Regions from separate parts of the Halopseudomonas xinjiangensis genome, predicted to be linked through region 1. Evidence: riboswitches for the same ligand, from Rfam matches in the RefSeq annotation. Region 1 holds a riboswitch; each other region holds the start of a gene.
The links. A riboswitch is a leader RNA that binds a small molecule or an ion and turns the genes downstream of it on or off. The one in region 1 is predicted to bind cobalamin.

Region 1 (5,462 bases):
ATGGTCGACCATGACCGCCAGACCGCGGCGCTTGGCCTGGATGCCCTCGCCGACCCCGTCGACGATGTACGGATAAATGCTGGGCACATCGCCAATGATCTGTAGCGGATAGTCTTCGTCGCTCAGCGCCGCACGCCGGCGCGGCAGGAATTCATAGGTGGAATGCCGGCCGAGATGGACGATGGCGTCGGCGGCGAAGTCGTCGCGCAGCCAGTGATAGAACGCCAGATACTGGTGGGGTGGCGGAAACACCAGATTGGCATGCAACAGTTCTTCGTCCACTTCCCAGCCGCGCGGCGGCTGAGGTCCGATGAATACGTTGCCGAAACGCAGCCCGGGCAGGATCAGCTCGTCTTCATGGACCATGACCCGTCCGGGGGCCGCACCCCACCCGCGCAGCCCTTCGATGCCGGTCGCAGCAAGGGCATCGACCAGCGCTTCAGCGCCAGGCCAGTCGGCCTGCGATGGTTGCTGCAAGGCGGTCTGATAAAGTGCTTCAAGCTGCGCCAGCAGATCCAGCGCCCGTTGACGAGCCGGATGATCGACCCCGTCGAGCACATGGTGCAGCTCGCTGCTGCCTTGCTCGAGCACCTGACCGGCTCGCTCGAACTCGGACGCTTCGATCGCCCTGCGCAACTGGGCATGCCAGTAACCCAACGGGCCCTGCACCATCTCGGCCTGCAAAGCCTGGGGAAGGCCGGCGAACCAATCGCGGTAACTATCGGCACTGACCCGTTGCACATGCTTGGCCATGTGCGCCAACGCGTCGTTATGCTCGGGCAGGTTTACCCCGCGCTCCTGCAAGAGTTCAAGTAGCGCCTCGGGCGACTCCGGCAGAGGTCCGGTCGCGTAGCCCTCGGCCTGCAGGCGCTTGAGCATTTCAAACAGCGACTGCGGCACGTCGAGGTTGTCGGCGCCGATGTTATGCCGCCCCGGCGGGTGGTTGTAATAGACGATAGCCACTCGCTTGTCGGCATTCGCTTTCACTTGCAGACGCTGCCAACCACGAACGCGATCGGCCAGTGACTCGACCCGCTCGACCACCGGCACACTGAAGCCGTAACGGATGCCGCTGACCGGATCGAGCCGCGCCGACTGCCAGGTAGCCAGCGCAAGCGGCTGGCTGCTGCCCTGCAGTTCAGGTAAGGCCAGTTGGTAATGCACCTTGTCGCGGCCAATCCCGTCACTGGACAGCTGCCAGGCGTTCTCGTCACGGTCATCCAGACGCAGCCCCTTGATTACCGGAACGTCAAGTTGCGCCAGCAGTGCCGTCGCCTGGTCGCGCCCTTCGCCGCCACCCATGACGAAGTCCTGCAACACCACCACCGCAGCCAGCGGCGGGTGTTCGCCCTCCACCAACCAGCGCAGCGCAGCCACTGTGCCCTCGCCCCAGTCGGCAAACAGACTGACGCAGCCAAGCTTGCGAGCGGCGAGGGCCTTGCACAACTCGTCGTTGAGCTGCCGATCACCGCTGCGGTCGGCGCGGCTGTGGTCAATGATGGCCACTGCCCGTCCTTCCTGCCACTGCAGCTCAGCTGCTTCGCGGATAGCGCCATTCTGGTAGAAGCGCCAGGCGGGGCGCGGCACAGGCGCAGCGACTTCAATTCGCGGATCTTGACGGGCGGCAAGCCAACCGAGCAGGCGCGCAATGTTGTCGCTGCCTCCAGACAGCCAGTAGCTGCGGGCTTCTATCCACTCAGCCTGCTGTGGATGCGCTTGCTGCAGTTGGCTGACCCAGCCGGCGAGATCATCACCCGGCTTCTGCGCGCCGAGCAGGCGTGCCTGTTCGGTTGTGTCGAAAACCGGTTTTCCCGAGCTCCGCGACAGCGCGACCAGATGCAGCTCGCTATGCATGATGAACATATCGTTGCCGCGCCAACGCTGCAGTAGTGGCTGCAGGCGTTCGGTCTCCGGACCGAACAAACCGACCACCAGCAGCTGTGTGCCCTCGGCCAGCCATTGCTCGATCTCGGCATCGCTCAGTTCTGTCAGTTGTTCGGGGGTGCGTGCGCTTACTGCCAGCTTCGCGCCGGAGGCGTCGAACATGCCGGCCGCAGAGGCGAACTCGGCAGCGCTGTACTGCGAGACGATGGCATTGATGCGGGCATGACCCAGAGCCGGCCAGAGCAGGCCGACGAAAAACAGCAGAAAGAGATATCGATGGTGTCGCATGCCCACTCCGTCATGACGTGGGCTACCGACGAAAACAGTACGCGGGCGCGTTGCTGTCTCTATCGGGAGGTCGCCCACCGCAACCTTACCTGGGGAGTGTGGGCTGTATCGGGCTCGGTCGTTCGAAACGACCCTACCGTTGCGGGGGCAGCGACAGCATTCGACTGTCTTCCAATTAGCCCATGGTTACGGGCACCGCGCACTCCAGTCGATCAGCGCCGGGCGCTGACAAGCGCAGCACCATACGCAGTGCGCGAAGTGGAATCAAGCACGCAGGTGGCAAAACGCGCGGGGCGGCGTGAACCAGCCGGTCCCGGCTGACCCGTTCCGCCCTGCGGTAGGCTCAGAAAATCAGCATGAGCAGACCGATGATGACCAACAGGCCTATGAGGAAAATGATACCGACGGTGCTGGCAAGAAACTTAAGCATGCGTTGCTCCTGAAAAAAGGATGTTCGAAGCGTGTGACACGGCTGGTACCCGGAGGTTCGGACGAAGCGCGACTCAGCCCGGGCTGCTGGCCGGATCCGCTCGACGCGGATAGGTGCGCTCCTCCTGGATGCTGCCGTCCTGCAGATGAATCTTCACCGAGGCGGTCTTGCCCTCCATGAACTCTTGCATCAGCTCAAGCATTTCCTTTTTGGTCTGTGCGCGGCGGGCCGGTCGCGACGCGCCTTCCTTGATCAGTTGCCAGCCGTTGTCGGTCGGTGTGACGTGATAGTTCTGCATGGGGGTCCCCTCTCGGCGGTCAGCGTTTCATGCCCAGACGCTCGCGCATCTCGGCGGTAATGGTCTGTTCGACTGCGGCGTAACCGGCCCAGGGGTCCTCGTCCAGCTCCTCAAGCCGCTCATGCAGGTTGTGGACGGTCCACAGGTTGGCGCTGGGGATCTCGGTGATCTCTTCACGGAAGATCGGCACCGAGACCGGCATGCCTTCGCGGGTGCGGGCGGCGAACGGACCGATAGTGGTCGCGCCCTGGCTGTTTCGCAGATAGTCGATGAATATGCGTCCAACACGGTTTTTCGGGCCGGAGACGGCGGAAAAGCGGTCCGGCAACAGCTTGGCCATATGCTTGACGATCGCCTGGCTGAAGGTCTTGACTTCGCTCCACCCGGCCGATGGGGTAAGCGGTACCACCAGGTGAATCCCCTTGCCGCCACTGGTCTTGGCGAACGATTGAAGACCCAGCTCGTCGAGCACAGCCAGGGTGAGCTGGGTCGCCTCGACCATCGCCTTCCAGGGCAGCGCCGGGTCGGGGTCGAGATCAAGGATGAATCGGTCCGGCCGCTCCAGGTCAGCCGAGGTCGCGTTCCAGGTGTGGAATTCGATGGTCCCCATCTGCACTGCACCGATTAGCGCCTCGGCGTTGTTGACCATCATCACCGGCTGGCCGGAGTACTCCTTGCCCATCGTCTCGATGCCGGGAATGGCCAGACGATCGGCGTTCTTCTGGAAGAACAGCTCACCCGACAGACCCTCCGGGGCGCGGACCAGCGCAACCGGGCGGTTCTCCAGATGCGGCAGCATCCAGCCAGCGACCCTGGCGTAGTATTCGGCGAGCTGCAGTTTGGTGGTCGAGCTGCTGGCGTCGATCACCCGGTCGGGGTGCGTAATCCGCAGGTTCGGCCCGGCCTTGGCCGCCTTGCGGCCCGCAGTCTGACTCTTGCCGCGGGCTGGAGCCGCTGCGGCAGGCTTTTCGGCGACGATGTCCCTGGCGGGCTTGTCGTCGCGCAACCCCTGGAACACGGCATGCCGCACGCTGCCATCCTTGGTCATCTCGGCGAACGACACTTCGGCCAGTAGGTTCGGCTTGAGCCAGTGCACGCCTCGGGCATCGGCGCCCTTGGGCGGGTTGGCGACTGCCGGCTTGTCCGTCTCGAGCGGCTTGAGCTGCTTGTGAATGCTGCGCAAGGTCGCCTCGTTGAAACCGGTGCCGACCTTGCCGGCATAGCGCAGTTCGCCACTGTCGGTATCGTGCAGGCCAAGCAGCAACGCCCCGAAGCCACTGCGGCTACCCTTGGGCTCGCTGAAGCCGACGATGACGAACTCCTGTCGATGCTTGCATTTGAGCTTGATCCAGTCATTGCTGCGACGTGATACGTAGGTGCTACCGGAACGCTTGCCGATCAAACCTTCCATCTTCATCTGGCAGGCGCTGTTGAGCATCGCATCCGGCGATTCGTCGAAGTCTTCGGAAAACCGCAGGATGTCGTCTTCGCTGCGTTGTAGCACCTCGGCCAGCGCGCCGCGGCGCGCCTCCAGCGGCACCTTGCGCAGATCCATGCCGTTCAGATAGGGCATGTCGAAGAGGTAGTAAACAATGCCACCGCTTTTGCCTTCCTCGAAGGCGTTCTGCAGCGCCTGAAAATCCGGAAGATCGTTCTCATCGGTGACAACCATTTCGCCATCGAGCCAGGCGGATTCCAGCGCCAGACTGGCCAGCGCCTCGGCCTGGCGTGGCATCTTCGCCGTCCAGTCGTGCCCGTTGCGCGTCAATAGACGGACTTCACCATCTTCGATACGCGCCATGATTCGGTAGCCGTCAAACTTGATTTCGTAGCGCCAGTCGCCGTCCGGGATCGTCTCGACCAGAGTCGCCAGCTCCGGCTTGATCGATTCGGGAAGCGGCGCCGGCTCGGCGCCCGTGAGTTTCGAAGATTTCGTCGTGCGCGGCGTGGCCGGTTTTTTCTTCACCGCCCTGGGAGTCGCCTCCTTGTCGACCTTGGCCGCAGCTTTCTTGCCGCGCTTCTTCTCGACGATGGTACGGTCACTGAGCACGCTGTGCGGTTGCTCGGCGACGACGTCGAACTCGTTTTCCGGGCGGGCGACCTCGTCGTTGGACTTGATCAGAAACCACTGCTCCTTCTTGCCATCCATGCGGGTGCGCACCAGATTCCATACGCCGGAAAGCTTCTCACCCTGCAGCTCGAACTTCAGTTTGCCTTTCGCGTAGTCCGCTTCGGCATCACCCTGCGGAATCCACACGCCCCGATCCCAGACGATGACATCGCCCGCACCGTAATGCCCTTCGGGGATGTGTCCTTCGAAGGTGGCGTAATCCAGCGGATGGTCTTCCACATGCACGGCCAGGCGCCGCGACTTGGGATCCAGACTCGGCCCCTTGGGTATCGCCCAGCTTTTCAGCGTACCGTTCAACTCCAGACGGAAGTCATAGTGCAGGCGGGTGGCGTCGTGCTTCTGAATGCAGAATTGCAGCGCCTTGTCGCCGCCGCTTCGCTTGCTGGCGCGGCGCTTTTTCCCCTCGCCGGAAGGTTCGGGCGTAGCGGCGA
Region 2 (5,462 bases), 670 kb from region 1:
GATGACATCCTCGATGTGCAAAGCGACACCGCCACGCTGGGCAAACAGCAAGGCGCAGACATCGCCCGCGACAAACCGACCTATCCTGCCCTGCTCGGCCTCGAACAGGCGCAATCCCTGGCACTGCATTTGCGTGACGAAGCACTCGCTGCGATCGAGTGTTTCGGCCCTGATGCTGCTCGCTTGCGTGAACTTGCCGACTATATTGTGCAGAGACGCTTCTGATTGTGGCGCGCCTGCAATGCATGGCGGGAGCTGACAGGGGCCTGCCGGTACGCGCCGGGCACCCGCGGTTGGGCAACGCGAGCCAATCGGGTAAACTGCCGGTTTGATTTTTCGCCAGCTCGCTGGCACCCAGAGTGCAGTATCGATGCCGAGTACCTTTCACGACATACCGCGCGAGCGTCCCAGCACACCGCTTCTGGACAGCATCGACGACACCGCCACGCTGCGCCGGCTGGATGAAGCCAGCCTGCTCGTGCTCGCTGATGAGTTGCGCGCGTTTCTCCTGTGGAGCGTAGGCCAGACCGGCGGTCATTTCGGTGCCGGGCTCGGCGTGATCGAACTCACCGTTGCCTTGCATTACGTCTATAACACGCCGGCCGATCGCCTGGTCTGGGATGTCGGTCATCAGGCCTACCCGCACAAGATCCTTACAGGTCGTCGCGAACAGATGAAAACGCTGCGCCAGAAGGATGGCCTGGCTGCCTTTCCCCGCCGCAGCGAGAGCCCCTATGACACTTTCGGTGTCGGACACTCGAGTACTTCGATCAGCGCCGCGATGGGCATGGCGGTTGCGGCGCGCCTACGCGGCCTCGATCAGCGCACCGTTGCCGTGATCGGTGACGGAGCGCTGACGGCGGGGATGGCATTCGAAGCCCTCAACCACGCATCGGACGTTGAACCGGACATGCTGGTGGTGCTCAACGACAACGACATGTCCATCTCGCGCAATGTCGGCGGCCTCTCCAACTATCTGGCAAAGATCCTTTCCAGCCGCACCTACTCGCATATGCGCGAGGGCAGCAAAAAGGTACTTTCGAAGATTCCGCAGGCGTGGGAACTGGCGAGGCGCACCGAGGAGCATGCCAAAGGCATGCTGGTGCCAGGCACCATGTTCGAGGAGCTTGGCTGGAACTACATCGGGCCGATCGACGGACACGATCTGCCGACTCTGATTACCACGCTGGCGAATATGCGCAAGCTCAAAGGGCCGCAGCTTCTTCACGTCATCACGCAGAAAGGCCGGGGATTTTCGCCAGCCGAGGCCGATCCGATCGGCTATCACGCCATCACCAAGCTCGAGCCCAAGCCGGTCGCAGCGACCTCCACCAGCGCCAGCAAGCCGAAGTTTTCGAATGTCTTCGGCCAATGGCTGTGCGACATGGCCGCGCATGACAAGCGCCTCGTCGGCATCACCCCGGCGATGAAAGAAGGCTCCGACCTGATCGCTTTCAGCGAGCGTTTTCCTGATCGCTACTTCGACGTCGCAATCGCCGAACAGCATGCGGTGACGTTGGCCGCGGGTATGGCCTGCGAAGGCATGAAGCCGGTAGTGGCGATTTACTCGACCTTCCTGCAGCGTGCATACGATCAACTGGTGCACGACGTCGCCGTGCAGAATCTCGATGTGCTGTTCGCCATCGATCGCGCGGGCCTGGTGGGTGAAGACGGTCCGACTCATGCCGGCAGCTTCGACCTTTCCTACCTTCGGTGTCTGCCAAACATGGTCATCATGGCCCCGGCGGACGAGAACGAAACGCGACAAATGCTCAGCACCGGCTTTCTGTTCTCAGGTCCCGCGGCCGTTCGCTACCCGCGAGGCACCGGTCCGGGCGTGGCGATCGATCCGGCGCTGGAGTCCTTGCCGATTGGGAAGGGCGTGATTACCCGTCAGGGTAGGTCGGTAGCGATACTCTGCTTTGGCACCCTCCATGCCAACGCCTTGACCGCAGCGGCCTCGCTGGATGCTACAGTCGCCAATATGCGTTTCGTCAAACCCCTGGATACCGATCTGGTGCGCCAGCTCGCCGAGCAACACGATCTGCTGGTGACGGTAGAAGAAAACGCGGTCATGGGCGGCGCTGGGAGCGCGGTCAACGAATGGTTGCTCGCCGAAGGCATCAGCAAGCCCGTGCTGAACCTCGGCCTGCCGGACGTCTACGTCGAACACGCCAAACCGTCCGAAATGCTGGTTGAGTGCGGCCTCGACGCGGCCGGTATCGAGCGCTCCATCCGCACACGTCTCGCATCGATCGGCAAGCCAGCCATCAAGCAGGCTTGACCCTCTAACGGCAAACCCCTAGAGTCGCCCGGCTTTCCAATCGCAGGGTGCCCGGCCAAGGCCGGGTGAAACGGGAAGTCGGTGCAACCCCGACGCTGCCCCCGCAACGGTAAACGATCGCAGGTCTGACCTGCAGAGCGCGTCACCAGCCACTGTGCTTCGGCATGGGAAGGCAACGCGCTTGAAGTCGTGAGTCCGGAGACCGGCCCTGACGATTGCTGAGGTGACGCGGAGGGCGCCACCGGTCAGCGCAGGCGTGCGGCCGCCCTCCAGGACGCCCCATTTCTGCCGACTTTCGCCCTCCTCAAAAGATTCTTTTGAGGATATATATGAACAAGCCCCTGATTTTCATTCCCGCACTGCTGAGCTCGAGCCTGGCTGTAGCGGCCGACTCGATCGCCCTGAGCGACACCATCGTTACTGCATCGCGGCAGCCGCAGCCCGCCAGTAGCAGTACCGCAGCCAGTAGCATTTTCACCCGTGCCGACATTGAGCGCCTGCAGCCCTACAGCGTAGCCGACCTGTTGCGCCGCGTTCCGGGTGCTTCAATCACCAGCAATGGCGGACTTGGCAGCCTGACGACGCTTTCGCTACGCGGGACCAGCGCTACGCAAAGCCTGGTTCTGATCGACGGTCAACGCATTGGCAGCGCCTCGGCCGGGCAGCCCAGCCTGGAATTTATCAACGTCGAGAACATCGATCGAATCGAGGTCATACGCGGTCCACGCTCCGCCATATACGGTTCGGATGCCATTGGTGGGGTCGTGCAGATTTTCACGCGCCAAGGCGAGCCCGGGCTCAGACCACGCGTGAAGCTCGGTATTGGCAGCAACCAGACCTACACTCGCAGCCTGGCGCTTTCCGGAGGCGACGAACGTACCACTGTCGACATCGGTGGGACCCTCAACGAGACTGCCGGCATCGACCGCACCCGGCACAATGCCGGCGGCGACGAAGACCGCGACGGTTATCGCAACGAAGCGTACAACCTCAGCGTAAGACATTGGATTACCGATACGTTGGATGTGGGTCTGCGGCTCAACGAGCAATCGGGCAATACCGAGTACGACCTGTTCGGCAACCCGGAAGACGACTTTCGCCTGAGCACTGTCTCGACCCACCTTCAATGGCAAGCCAACCGGGTCTGGACCGCAAGGTTGGAGGCAGGCCACGTCGAGGATAAGCGCGACAGCCTGTATGACTTTGCCAGCTATACCTACAACACCTACCGCGACTCCGCCAGCTGGTTGAATACGCTGAAGCTCAGCGACGCTCATCAACTGCAGACCGGGCTCGACTGGTATGAGGACCGGCTCCGCAGCAATTCGGAATTCACGCGGACCGAGCGCTACAACCGGGCAGCCTTCGCCCAGTACCGCTTCAGCGGAGAGCGCATCAGTGCCGAACTGGGCTGGCGGCACGACGATAGCGAACAATTCGGTCACGCCAACACTCGCAATGCGGCGTTGATCGTGCCACTCGCCAACGGTCAGCAGCTGGTCGCATCCTATGGCGAAGGCTTTCGCGCCCCGACATTCAACGACCTTTACACGGCGTACGGCGCCAACCCCCTCCTCGACCCGGAATGGTCGAAGAGCTACGAACTGCAGTGGCGCGGAGAGGTGGATGAAACCTCGCTGCAGGTGGCGGCATTTCGCACCGATATCGAGGATATGATTCTGCTGGACCCGTTCTACGTGGCGCAGAACATTTCCCAGGCTCGTATTCACGGACTCGAGCTGAGCGCGACCAGAGATGTACTGGGTTGGCAAACCACTGCGTCAGCCGCCTGGCTGGATCCACGTGAGCGCGGCACCGGCAGGCAACTGCCCCGCCGGGCCAAACGCACGTTGAGCCTCGACGCGGACCGCCAGTTCGGCAATATCGGCGTTGGGTTCACCATCATCGCCAACAGCCAGCGATACAACGACAGGGCCAATCAACAGGAGCTGTCAGGTTTCGGCACGCTGGAAGCCAGAGCAAGCTGGCGGATGCTGCCCTCCCTGCGCTGGGACCTGGCCATCAGCAATCTTCTGGAACGCGACTATCGACTGGCTAACTATTCCTACGCCGGGCGCACATACGCCTATCAGGAAGAACAGCTCAACGCCCGACTATCAATGACCTGGACGCCGACCCTGTAAAAACAGCGGGCAGCCGCGCGCATCTGCTTGATGCGGCGGCCTGCGCCAGGTTGCCTCTGGGAACAGGGCCGGGGCGGGGCTAGCGCTTTTGGTCAGCCGCAGGGTGCGCTCTGCCCGCAGCGAGCAGGCCGCACAGCTCTGCTACCCCGCGAGCAATCGCAGGGGTCGGCCTGACCAAGGCGTCGCTGTGCAGCGCATACAACCTGTCATGCCGCACCGCCGGAAGTTGCGGATAAGCGGACCACCGCTCCAGCCAACCAGCCGCCTGGCTCCTCTCTTCCGCCAGCGCGAGGATCACATCCGGCTGCGCCGCCAGCACCGCCTCGACACTGATCTGCGGTGCCAGTCCGGGTAACGACGCAAACACATTGCGCGCACCGCAATGTCTCAGCACATCGCTCAGAAGCTGCTCACCAGCCACAGTAAAGATCGGTTCCCTCCACAACTGTACGAACACGTCCGGCCCTTCGCCCGGCGAGCTTCTGAGCGAACTGGACAACTGCACTCGATAGGCTGTGCTCAGCGCTTGAGCTCGCTCGCGCTCACCGAGCAGGTCGCCCAAAGCGAGAGTCATGCGGTCGATAGCCTGCAGCGTCTGCGGATCGAAACGCCGCACTGCGATACCGAGCGACTCGAGACGAGTCAGCAGTTCGGGGGAATTTCCTGAGGTCCATCCCAGCACCAGGTCGGGACGCAGCGTGACTATGCGTTCAAGGGACAGGGACTGGTGGGCACCCACACGCTGCACGCCGTCCAGTTCGCCGGGAAGGGATTGGTCATCGAGCACACCGACAAGCCTGGCTTCGGCCTCGAAAAGCAGCACCATGTCGGTGAGAAAAGGCGCCAGGCTGACGATGCGCTCGGCTGCGGACGTTGGCAGGCTGAGGCACAGCACAGCGCCCAGCAGCCACCCACGCATTACTTGACCCAGGCAGACGGCGGTCGATAGAGCAACATGATGCCCTGCGTGGCAAGAACCAGCAGGACCAGCGGGACAATCTCAGCGGTGCACACGTAATGCAGTATGCCGATCC
Region 3 (5,462 bases), 1.8 Mb from region 1:
CACTGGTCGGGATCGTAGGTGTAGAACGGGTTGGATTCGTCTTTCTCGTAGGGCGTGCGCTCGAATTCGTAGCGCTGTATGGGGATGTCCATGCTGACCACGGTGTCGTGCAGCGTGCAGTCGTTGTTGTTCTCGCAGACGGTGCAATACAGCTCGTGTTTGGCGAGAAGCCGGTCCATGCCTTCGCCGCGTGCCGTCTGCGCCTGCCCGGTGCTCGATAACGCCAGACCTTCAGCGGTTCGCAAGGTGCAGCCGCGCTGCAGTTCGCCGTCGACCAGCACCCAGCAGGTATCGCAGGTTTGCAACGGACCGAGAGAGGGGTGATAGCAGACATGCGGCAACTCGATGCCGTGCTCGCCGAGGAATTCGACCAGAGGCTGATCGGCTTTGCCGGTCAGTTTCTGTCCGTCGTAGATAATCGTGCAGTCTGTCGCTTTGCTCATCAGGGCACCTTGTTATGGGGCCTGGGGCTCATCCGGCTTGGACCATCCTGGCATCCTGCGCCTTCTTCGAGACGCTCTGGCAACAGATGGTGGCGAAACACCATCGCGAACCGACTACTGCTCCCGCTGAACCTATCAGCGCTGCCAAACGAGCGAACCCGGCCATCTGGTCTAGGACGACGCTTGTGGTCTCGCTTTCGGATTGGGACTGACCGGGTCCGGATTCGTTCACGGCTAGGACGGCGATCCGATGGAACTCACTCCCGGCTCGGTTGACGAAACAGACAGATACAAATTGGTACCGCTACGCCATGGCACAACTATTCCCGCGATCGGCTGACATGTGGCTGAGGCTGATACTAGGCCTGCTCCTGTTGACAGTTGTCGGCGCCTTCGCCGCGGCCGTCGTGTTCGACCGTTCCGACTACCGCACCGGCAAGGGCTGGTTCGTCAGGCAGCCTGTACCGTTTTCCCATGAGCGTCACGCGGGAGGCTTGCAGATTGATTGCCGCTACTGCCACGACACCGCGAAACCAGTTCGGTTGCCGGATTGCCAGCAACCCACACCTGCATGAACTGCCATTCGCAGATATGGACGGATGAAGAGATGCTCCAGCCGGTGGTGCAGAGCCTGGTCGAGGGGAAACCGATTCGCTGGAATCGCGTCACCGAACTGCCGGACTTCGTCTATTTCCACCACGGCGCTTCGGCTATCGCTTCGTTGCCTATTCCAGCCTGGCCATCGCGGTAATCGGCTTCATGGTCTGGGGGCATCACATGTTCGTTGCCGGACAATCGATGTACGCCAGCATGGTCTTTTCGCTGCTAAGCTTTCCCGTCGCGATTCCCTCGGCGATCAAGGTCTACAACTGGACCGCCACACTGTACAAGAGCAACCTGACGATCAATGCGCCCTTTCTGTTCGCGGTCACCTTCATTGGTTTGTTCGTCATCGGCGGCGTGACCGGATTGTTCCTGGCGCTGCTGGCTGCGGACGTGCACGTGCACGATACCACTTCGTCGTCGCGCATTTTCACTACATCATGATCGGCGCGGCGGTAGCGGGCTTCTTCGGCGCGCTGCACTTCTGGTGGCCGAAGATGACCGGGCGCATGTATTCATAGCTGTGGGGCAAGATCTCCGCTTCGACCATCTTCTTCGGCTTCAACCTGACCTTTTTCCGCAGTTCATCCTCGGTTGTCTGGGCATGCCGCGGCGCTACCACAGCTATCCGGATGAGTTCATGTTCCGTGCATGTCATGTCGTCGACGGGCGCTGCGGTCCTGGCGGTCGGTTACGTGCTGCCGTTCTTCTACCTGCTCTGGTCGCTGCGCTATGGTCCGCTGGCGGACGATGATCCGTGGGACGCTGCCGGCCTCGAGTGGCGCACGTCCTCGCCGCCGCCGACGCACAACTTCGCGGAGATCCCCATTGTCGATTTCGAAGCCTACGAGTACCCGCCGGAGGCCACTCATGGAACCTCGTAGGGAATACTTGGCGGAGCATTTCCAGACCCCTGCGCAGCAGCGCGAGGCGACCTACCTGGGCATATGGCTGTTCCTGGCGACAGAGCTGATGATGTTCGGCGGCGTGCCTGGTGATCTACTACTATCGGGTTGCCCACACCCAGGCAGTTGCCGAGGCCATGGGACACTTGCACTACCTGCTTGCCGGTTTCAACAGCGCACTGCTGCTGACCGGCAGCCTGTGCATGACGCTGGTGGTCGAGGCGGCCCGGCGGCAGGTATACGGCCGGGTGAAGTGGATGCTGGGCGGTGCCGCGCTGTTTGGCCTGGCATTCTGGCGCTGAAGGGTTTCGAGTACGCCTGGGAAGTGCGCGAAGGACTGTCGCCGCCGACCTCGCCGGAGTCCCCGCTGAGCTCACAGCCGGCGAGGCTCTACATGCACGTCTATCTGTTCGCCACCGGGCTGCACGCCATTCACGTACTGGTCGCCGTCGCCCTGACGATCGGCATGCTGTTACGCATCCATACCGGCCACATGAAGATGCCCGAACGGGCGATCACGCTCGAGGCAGTCGCTTTTTATTGGCACCTGGTGGACGCGATCTGGATATTGCTTTACGCGTCGCTGTACCTGGTGGGGCGCGGCGCATGAGCCAACGACTATTCATCGTCTGGATCGGCCTGCTGGCGCTGCTGGCCGGCATGGTCGGGCTGGCTCACTTTTTCCCCGCTTACGCCTGGCTCGCGCTGATCGGTTCTGCGGGGCAAGTGGTCCTGCTTCTCGGCGGCTTCGTGCGTCTGCAGGATCATCCCGCGCTGGTGCGCTTTTTCGCGCTCGGTGCCGGCTTCTGGATAGTTCTGATGTTCACCCTGACGCTGGCTGATCTCTTCACGCGCTAAAGTGCGATCCTAGCGGTGCTGATGGCTGTTGCCGACGTGCGTGCCCTGCGTATCCGGCGCGCTGATTGACCCGGACGTATTGAGCTGGCCGAGTATCGCGCAGTTGTCGATGTCGCGTGCGCCACCGCAGCGGTGGCGCAGTTCGACCAGTTGCTTCTGCAGGTCATGCAAGGCATTGATTCGAGCCTGCACATGGGTGATGTGCTCGTCGATCAGGCTGTCCACCGTCTCGCAGCTTTCCTGGGGCTGGTCGCGCAGGGCGAGCAGCCGCTTGATCTCGTCGAGCGTCATGTCCAGGGTGCGGCAGTTACGGATGAAGGTCAGGCGCTCGACGTGCTCCGGCCCGTACACGCGATAATTGTTGGCCATTCGCGCGGGCGGGGGGAGCAGTTGTTGCTGCTCGTAATAACGTATGGTTTCCACCTGGCAGGCGGTGCTGGCACCCAGTTCTCCAATTCTCATGTCCACCTCAACGAATGACCGGTTCATCCTATAGTGGCTAGAGGGTGCTGGCTTGGCAACCAGGTTAGCGGACCTGGCGGGCGGATGGCCGCTGACGCTGTCGTTGACGCGTTGTTACAAAACTTCTAACCTTGCGCCTGCTTCAGGTGCCCGCCAATGATTCGGTGGGTGAAACTGGGAAGCCGGTGCGCTCTTCGAGCAATCCCGGCGCTGCCCCCGCAACGGTATACAAGTGCCGCCAGCCTCTTGGCCGGCAGCGATCGCTCAGACCACTGTGCCTCGGCATGGGAAGGTGCGATCGCCGAATCGATCATCCATCGCGATGGATCATTCACTTGTGAGCCCGGAGACCGGCCTGACGCTTTCCACAGCAGAGCGGCGGGCTTCTGCGGGTGTTCGGCTCTCGTGCCGTCTGCCAGCGTTGCTCGCCCTGCAATACCAACAGCAGGGTCGTGCGGGTAGGCACGACGGAGCAGCGCACTCAGATGAAAACCTTTCTTTCCGCTTCGGTGGCCGTGGCCATCGTCAGTACTTCCAGCTTGTCTCTGGCAAACCCCTATCGTCTCGACGATCAGGTGGTCACCGCCACCCGGACCACTCAGAGCAGTACGCCCGGCATCGCCGCCACCAGTGTCATAGGTCGTTATGAAATCGAGCGTTTGCAGGCGACAAGCGTGCCTGATCTGCTGCGCCGGGTACCGGGCATCAGCCTGACCAACACCGGAGGCCCCGGCAAGAACACCACGGTGAGCATTCGTGGCAGCAACAGCAATCACGTGCTGGTGCTGATCGACGGCGTCCGCACGGGGTCGGCGACGACCGGCGACGCGGCCTGGCAGAACCTGCCGGTGGAGCTGATCGAGCGCATTGAAGTTGTACGCGGGCCTCGCTCCAGTCTGTACGGCTCCGAGGCTATAGGTGGCGTCATACAGATCTTCACCCGGCGCGGCGAGCAGGATGGCGTCAATCCGTACGCGTCGGTCACTGTCGGCAGCCGCAACCATCACGCTGGCAGCGCCGGCGTATCGGGCGGGCATGGCAATGCCTGGTACAACCTGGGTATCAGCAGCCTGGATACGCGTGGGATAGACGCGCGTCCCGGTGCGCCTTCGCCCGAGCCGGACCATGACGGCTACCGCGAGCTGGCAGCGAATCTCAACGGCGGTTATCGATTCGATAACGGCCTGGAACTGGACGGCTACGTGACCGAAGTGCACTCGCATAACGATTTCGACTCCGGACGTAAGGCCAACGCGGACAATGTGCTCAAGACCTACGGTGCCCGGGCAGCATTTTCGCCGATCGATCCATGGCGGATGACCATTCAGGCGGGGCGCAGCGAAGACAAGCTCGACACCTTCAACGGCAGCGTATTCGATACGCGGATCGATACCCGTCGGGACAGTTTCGGTTGGCAGAACGACGTGGAGATCGCCAAGGATCAGCTACTGACGCTGGGCTACGACTACCTCGACGATTCGGTCAACGGCACCACGGATTTTCGTGAAGACAGCCGCGACAACCATGGCATCTATGCTCAGTATCTTGCCGACTTCGGTCGCCATTCCTGGCAGCTCGGCCTTCGCAGTGACGATAACGAAGCACACGGTCGGCACAACACAGGTAGCGTCGGCTACGGTTTCGCGCTCAGCCAGGCGATACAGGCCACCCTCAGCTACGGTACTGCCTACAAGGCTCCGACCTTCAACCAGCTGTACCATCCGTTTTACGGCAACCCCGATATCACTGACGAGACATCGAAGAATATCGAGGCAGGCCTGAACGGCGAGCATGGCTGGGGGGACTGGTCGGTAGCCGTATTCCACAACGAGATCGATGATCTGATTGCCTACTTCAACCAAGGAGACGGGCTGCGCGCGTACAACATCGACAAGGCAGTCATCCGGGGTGTCGAGATGGGTCTGGGCAGCCAGTGGCTGAGCTGGGACTGGCGCACCAATCTGACTCTGCAGGACCCGGCGAACCGTTCCAGTCGCGCCAACCAGGGTGAGCTGTTGCCACGCCGGGCAGAACAGTTGTTCAATCTTGACGTCGATCGCCGCTTCGGCTCGGTTGGCGTCGGCGCCAGCGTGCATGCCGAAGGGCGCCGTTGGGACAATACCCAGAACACCAACGAGTTGTCTGGCTACAATACAGTCGATCTACGCGCCCAGTACTGGTTCAGCCATGC

Region 2: it holds a riboswitch for cobalamin, as region 1 does, so the genes downstream of both, BLT85_RS12895 (TonB-dependent receptor domain-containing protein) here and BLT85_RS16235 (cobaltochelatase subunit CobN) in region 1, are expected to answer to the same signal.
Region 3: it holds a riboswitch for cobalamin, as region 1 does, so the genes downstream of both, btuB (TonB-dependent vitamin B12 receptor) here and BLT85_RS16235 (cobaltochelatase subunit CobN) in region 1, are expected to answer to the same signal.

Annotation. Positions count from the first base shown of each region.
Region 1 is NZ_LT629736.1:3,441,285-3,446,746, reverse strand. It holds gene BLT85_RS16235 (cobaltochelatase subunit CobN) at 1-2,172, opposite strand, end outside; cobalamin riboswitch at 2,256-2,387, opposite strand; gene BLT85_RS17035 (small membrane protein YohP) at 2,516-2,602, opposite strand; gene BLT85_RS16230 (DUF2188 domain-containing protein) at 2,676-2,900, opposite strand; gene ligD (DNA ligase D) at 2,920-5,462, opposite strand, start outside.
Region 2 is NZ_LT629736.1:2,773,112-2,778,573, forward strand. It holds gene ispA ((2E,6E)-farnesyl diphosphate synthase) at 1-225, shown strand, start outside; gene dxs (1-deoxy-D-xylulose-5-phosphate synthase) at 371-2,284, shown strand; cobalamin riboswitch at 2,314-2,509, shown strand; gene BLT85_RS12895 (TonB-dependent receptor domain-containing protein) at 2,614-4,428, shown strand; gene BLT85_RS12900 (cobalamin-binding protein) at 4,508-5,347, opposite strand; gene BLT85_RS12905 (hypothetical protein) at 5,347-5,462, opposite strand, start outside.
Region 3 is NZ_LT629736.1:1,679,834-1,685,295, reverse strand. It holds gene fdhF (formate dehydrogenase subunit alpha) at 1-443, opposite strand, end outside; gene BLT85_RS16770 (hypothetical protein) at 1,051-1,194, shown strand; partial or broken gene BLT85_RS16845 (cbb3-type cytochrome c oxidase subunit I) at 1,203-1,567, shown strand; gene BLT85_RS16835 (hypothetical protein) at 1,679-1,930, shown strand; gene BLT85_RS16660 (hypothetical protein) at 2,041-2,253, shown strand; gene BLT85_RS16655 (cytochrome c oxidase subunit 3) at 2,346-2,561, shown strand; gene BLT85_RS07675 (hypothetical protein) at 2,558-2,809, shown strand; gene cadR (Cd(II)/Pb(II)-responsive transcriptional regulator) at 2,819-3,271, opposite strand; cobalamin riboswitch at 3,399-3,644, shown strand; gene btuB (TonB-dependent vitamin B12 receptor) at 3,757-5,462, shown strand, end outside.